2 regions of the Cytobacillus sp. FSL K6-0129 genome follow, and region 1 is predicted to be linked to the other one. Evidence: a T-box and tRNA genes for the amino acid it is inferred to sense, from the RefSeq annotation. Region 1 holds a T-box; the other holds one or more tRNA genes.
What was found. The T-box of region 1 lies ahead of ileS (isoleucine--tRNA ligase). A T-box ahead of a tRNA ligase gene usually reads a tRNA of that ligase, here a tRNA-Ile.
Positions count from the first base shown of each region.

Region 2: it has a tRNA-Ile gene. The T-box ahead of ileS (isoleucine--tRNA ligase) is inferred to sense a tRNA for this amino acid. The anticodon was not compared.

Region 1 is NZ_JBBOXM010000001.1:176,205-179,413, forward strand. Features, by position in the region: gene MHI57_RS00930 (YlmH family RNA-binding protein) at 1-154, shown strand, start outside; gene MHI57_RS00935 (DivIVA domain-containing protein) at 299-814, shown strand; T-box leader at 889-1,140, shown strand; gene ileS (isoleucine--tRNA ligase) at 1,238-3,209, shown strand, end outside.
Region 2 is NZ_JBBOXM010000001.1:3,115,180-3,118,388, forward strand. Features, by position in the region: rRNA gene MHI57_RS15505 (16S ribosomal RNA) at 1-1,495, shown strand, start outside; tRNA gene MHI57_RS15510 (tRNA-Ile) at 1,595-1,671, shown strand; tRNA gene MHI57_RS15515 (tRNA-Ala) at 1,687-1,762, shown strand; rRNA gene MHI57_RS15520 (23S ribosomal RNA) at 2,022-3,209, shown strand, end outside.

The sequences.
Region 1 (3,209 bases):
AAAAGTAAATTGGGCAATGAAAGAAAATGTAGCATTCGATTGCCGTGAGAGTGATACAATTTCAGTAAGAGGCTATGGGCGCTGTAAGGTTATTGCGATAGAGGGAAAAACGAAGAAAGAAAAATGGAAAGTAGTTGTCGGTATACAAAAATAATCTTTTTTAGCTATAATGATTATAGTGTTTTACCGATATAAAATTGAAAGTGTATCGAATTTTATGCAGGAATCTGCAAGAAACTGTCGAATTACATGTTAACAAATGTACATAATTTGACCAACTGATCTAGGAGGTGGCCTTATGCCATTAACACCATTAGATATTCATAACAAAGAGTTCAGCAAAGGTTTTCGTGGATATGATGAAGATGAAGTAAATGAGTTTTTAGATCAAGTGATTAAAGACTATGAAATCATTATTCGTGAGAAGAAGGAATTAGAAGAGCGTTTAAACGACTTAAATGAAAGAGTCGGACATTTTAATACGATTGAAGAGACGTTAAATAAGTCGATTGTTGTTGCGCAAGAAGCTGGCGAAGAAGTGAAGCGAAACGCACAGAAAGAGGCAAAGTTAATTATTCGGGAAGCGGAGAAAAACGCCGATAGGATTGTGAATGAATCATTATCTAAAGCAAGGAAGATTGCGCTAGATATAGAAGATTTGAAAAAGCAATCGAAAGTATTTAGAAATCGTTTTAAAATGTTAATTGAAGCCCAATTAGATATGCTTCAGAATGATGACTGGGACCACTTAATGGAATATGAGCTAGATACAACAGAATTAAAGTCTACAAAAGAAGAAGAGTCTAGAGTATAAGATACTTTTATCTTTTAAGATGAACGACGACTTGACGAAGTTGTATCCTATCGCATATAATCTAGAAAAAACATGATAAAACGATGACAGGGATAGTAGCATTCTATCTTACTTAAAAGAGTGGATTTCCACTTCAGCGATTCAGGGAAGGTGAAAGCCTGATATTAAGGAGAAGAATTTGAACATCACCCTTGAGTTCCTTACTTGAGCTAAAAAGTTAGAGTAAGGCGTAGACGTTCACGTTACGAATTGATTTTTGAGCGGATAGGAAATTTCTCTATCTACAAGGGTGGTACCGCGGGAATATATAACCTCTCGTCCCTTTTTTGGGATGAGGGGTTTTTTGTGTTTTTTCCGAGTACCTTATGTATGAACGCTACTTTGGTCATAATGTTATGTAGTATGTTGAGGAGGAAATGAGCTATGGATTACAAAGATACTTTATTAATGCCTAAAACAGATTTCCCAATGAGAGGAAATCTGCCAAAAAGAGAACCTGAAATGCAAACAGAATGGAATGAACAAGATATTTATGCAAAAGTGCTTGAGCGCACGAAAAATCAACCGTTGTTTGTCCTGCATGACGGTCCTCCTTATGCGAATGGCGATCTTCATATCGGACATGCGTTAAATAAAATTTTAAAAGACTTCATTAACCGCTATAAGTCAATGAGTGGTTACCATGCACCATATGTACCTGGTTGGGATACGCATGGATTACCCATTGAACAAGCGTTAACGAATAAAGGTGTAAAACGTAAAGAAATGACGGTAGCAGAATTCCGTAAGCTTTGTGAAGAATATGCGTACGGTCAAATCGAAAATCAACGTGAACAATTCATGCGATTAGGTGTTCGTGGAGATTGGGAAAATCCCTATATTACATTAAAACCTGCCTATGAGGCCCAACAAATCAAAGTTTTTGGTGAGATGGCGAAGAAAGGTTATATCTATAAAGGGAAGAAACCTGTATACTGGTCACCATCATCTGAGTCTGCATTAGCTGAAGCTGAGATTGAATATAAAGATAAGCAATCCGCTTCCATTTATGTAGGATTTAAAGTGAAAGATGGCAAAGATGTTTTAACTGATGACGTACGTATTGTTATTTGGACAACTACTCCTTGGACAATGCCAGCTAACTTAGGTATTTCTGTCCACCCGAAACTAAAATATGTTGTCGTTGAAGTGGATAACGAAAAATATTTAGTAGCTGAAGACCTGCTAGCGGCTGTATCAGAAGAGATTGGCTGGGAAAATCCTAAGGTCGTTCAAACCATTCAAGGTAGTGACTTAGAATATGTGACTGCTGAACATCCATTATATGGCCGTGATTCACTTGTTATGCTAGGTGACCATGTAACTACAGACGCTGGTACTGGTTGTGTTCATACGGCTCCAGGACATGGTGAAGACGACTTTTACATCGGATCTAAATATGGTTTAGATGTATTATGTCCAGTAGATGATAAAGGGGTAATGACAGAAGAAGCGCCTGGCTTTGAAGGTCTTTTCTATGATAAGGCGAATAAACCAATCACTGAAAAATTAGAAGAAGTTGGCGCGTTATTGAAGCTTTCTTTTATCAAGCATTCTTATCCGCATGATTGGCGCACAAAAAAACCAGTTATTTTCCGTGCAACGGCTCAATGGTTTGCGTCAATTAAAGATTTTAGACAGGAATTATTGCAAGCAATTAATGATACAACATTTACACCAGCATGGGGCGAAACAAGGCTTTATAATATGGTTCGTGATCGTGGCGATTGGTGTATTTCTAGACAGCGCGCATGGGGTGTGCCAATTCCTGTCTTCTATGCAGAAAATGGAGAAGAGATTATTACAGACGAAACCATTAATCATGTATCCAACCTATTTAGAGAGCACGGTTCTAATGTGTGGTTTGAAAAAGAGGCAAAGGAATTATTGCCTGAAGGATTTACTCATCCAGGTAGCCCAAATGGAGTATTTACAAAAGAAACTGATATTATGGATGTGTGGTTTGATTCCGGTTCTTCGCATCAAGCTGTATTGCTAGAACGTGAAGATTTACAAAGACCAGCAGACCTTTATCTAGAAGGATCTGATCAATATAGAGGTTGGTTTAACTCATCATTATCAACAGGTGTCGCTGTAACTGGTAAAGCACCATATAAAGGCATCTTAAGTCACGGCTTTGTTTTAGATGGTGAAGGTAGAAAAATGAGTAAATCAATTGGTAATGTCATTGTACCTTCAAAAGTGATGAACCAATTAGGTGCAGATATTTTAAGACTTTGGGTTGCATCAGTTGATTACCAAGCAGATGTAAGAGTATCTGATCCAATCTTAAAACAAGTAGCAGAAGTTTACCGTAAAATTAGAAACACTTTCCGCTTCTTATTAGGAAACTTAG
Region 2 (3,209 bases), 2.9 Mb from region 1:
ATGCAAGTCGAGCGAATCTGAGGGAGCTTGCTCCCAAAGATTAGCGGCGGACGGGTGAGTAACACGTGGGCAACCTGCCTGTAAGACTGGGATAACTCCGGGAAACCGGGGCTAATACCGGATAATATCTATTTATACATATAATTAGATTGAAAGATGGTTCTGCTATCACTTACAGATGGGCCCGCGGCGCATTAGCTAGTTGGTGAGGTAACGGCTCACCAAGGCGACGATGCGTAGCCGACCTGAGAGGGTGATCGGCCACACTGGGACTGAGACACGGCCCAGACTCCTACGGGAGGCAGCAGTAGGGAATCTTCCGCAATGGACGAAAGTCTGACGGAGCAACGCCGCGTGAGTGATGAAGGTTTTCGGATCGTAAAACTCTGTTGTTAGGGAAGAACAAGTATCGGAGTAACTGCCGGTACCTTGACGGTACCTAACCAGAAAGCCACGGCTAACTACGTGCCAGCAGCCGCGGTAATACGTAGGTGGCAAGCGTTGTCCGGAATTATTGGGCGTAAAGCGCGCGCAGGCGGTTCCTTAAGTCTGATGTGAAAGCCCACGGCTCAACCGTGGAGGGTCATTGGAAACTGGGGAACTTGAGTGCAGAAGAGGAAAGTGGAATTCCAAGTGTAGCGGTGAAATGCGTAGAGATTTGGAGGAACACCAGTGGCGAAGGCGACTTTCTGGTCTGTAACTGACGCTGAGGCGCGAAAGCGTGGGGAGCAAACAGGATTAGATACCCTGGTAGTCCACGCCGTAAACGATGAGTGCTAAGTGTTAGAGGGTTTCCGCCCTTTAGTGCTGCAGCAAACGCATTAAGCACTCCGCCTGGGGAGTACGACCGCAAGGTTGAAACTCAAAGGAATTGACGGGGGCCCGCACAAGCGGTGGAGCATGTGGTTTAATTCGAAGCAACGCGAAGAACCTTACCAGGTCTTGACATCCTCTGACAATCCTAGAGATAGGACTTTCCCCTTCGGGGGACAGAGTGACAGGTGGTGCATGGTTGTCGTCAGCTCGTGTCGTGAGATGTTGGGTTAAGTCCCGCAACGAGCGCAACCCTTGATCTTAGTTGCCAGCATTTAGTTGGGCACTCTAAGGTGACTGCCGGTGACAAACCGGAGGAAGGTGGGGATGACGTCAAATCATCATGCCCCTTATGACCTGGGCTACACACGTGCTACAATGGATGGTACAAAGGGCTGCAAGACCGCGAGGTTTAGCCAATCCCATAAAACCATTCTCAGTTCGGATTGTAGGCTGCAACTCGCCTACATGAAGCCGGAATCGCTAGTAATCGCGGATCAGCATGCCGCGGTGAATACGTTCCCGGGCCTTGTACACACCGCCCGTCACACCACGAGAGTTTGTAACACCCGAAGTCGGTGGGGTAACCTTTTGGAGCCAGCCGCCTAAGGTGGGACAGATGATTGGGGTGAAGTCGTAACAAGGTAGCCGTATCGGAAGGTGCGGCTGGATCACCTCCTTTCTAAGGAATATACGGAATTAACTTGATGTTAGACTGTTCGTTCAGTTTTGAGAGTGCAATCTCTTTGATATGATTAAATACTTTACCGTGAAGTTATGTGGGCCTATAGCTCAGCTGGTTAGAGCGCACGCCTGATAAGCGTGAGGTCGATGGTTCGAGTCCATTTAGGCCCACCATTTTAACTTTAATACGGGGCCTTAGCTCAGCTGGGAGAGCGCCTGCTTTGCACGCAGGAGGTCAGCGGTTCGATCCCGCTAGGCTCCACCAACAAATCGTTCTTTGAAAACTAGATAATGTAATGAAGAAGATTACCGAGTAATCGCCACCTTAGTTATTTTTTCTCTCTATATATTATAGATTGATTTAAGATACTAAACTTTTTTAATAAACACAACCGAGAGGGTTGTGAGAAGCAAGCAGTTCAAGGAAGCGAGCGAGGAAACACCGGAGTGTGCGTCTTGTGCACATGAGGATGTTGACGAGTGAGCTGACGCCGAAATGCGTAGCTTATCGCAAGCCGAACAATGGTTAAGTTAATAAGGGCGCACGGTGAATGCCTTGGCACTAGGAGCCGATGAAGGACGGGACTAACACCGATATGCTTCGGGGAGCTGTAAGTAAGCTTTGATCCGGAGATTTCCGAATGGGGAAACCCCCTATCCGTTATGGGATAGGATCCATACCTGAATACATAGGGTATGGAAGGCAGACCCGGGGAACTGAAACATCTAAGTACCCGGAGGAAGAGAAAGCAAACGCGATTCCCTGAGTAGCGGCGAGCGAAACGGGATTAGCCCAAACCAAGAGGCTTGCCTCTTGGGGTTGTAGGACATTCTATACGGAGTTACAAAGGAACGAGATAGACGAAGAGGTCTGGAAAGGCCCGCCATAGGAGGTAAAAGCCCTGTAGTTGAAACTTCGTTCCCTCCAGAGTGGATCCTGAGTACGGCGGGACACGAGAAATCCCGTCGGAAGCAGGGAGGACCATCTCCCAAGGCTAAATACTCCCTAGTGACCGATAGTGAACCAGTACCGTGAGGGAAAGGTGAAAAGCACCCCGGAAGGGGAGTGAAAGAGATCCTGAAACCGTGTGCCTACAAGTAGTTAGAGCCCGTTAATGGGTGATAGCGTGCCTTTTGTAGAATGAACCGGCGAGTTACGATTACATGCGAGGTTAAGTTGGACAGACGGAGCCGTAGCGAAAGCGAGTCTGAATAGGGCGAATGAGTATGTGGTCGTAGACCCGAAACCAGGTGATCTACCCATGTCCAGGGTGAAGTCCAGGTAACACTGGATGGAGGCCCGAACCCACGTACGTTGAAAAGTGCGGGGATGAGGTGTGGGTAGCGGAGAAATTCCAATCGAACTTGGAGATAGCTGGTTCTCTCCGAAATAGCTTTAGGGCTAGCCTCATGCGTAAGAATCTTGGAGGTAGAGCACTGTTTGGACTAGGGGCCCTCATCGGGTTACCGAATTCAGACAAACTCCGAATGCCAAAGATTTATCCATGGGAGTCAGACTGCGAGTGATAAGATCCGTAGTCAAGAGGGAAACAGCCCAGACCACCAGCTAAGGTCCCAAAGTATACGTTAAGTGGAAAAGGATGTGGAGTTGCTTAGACAACCAGGATGTTGGCTTAGAAGCAGCCACCATTTAAAGAGTGCGTAATAGCTCACTGGTCGAGTGACTCCGCGCCGAAAATGTACCGGGGCTA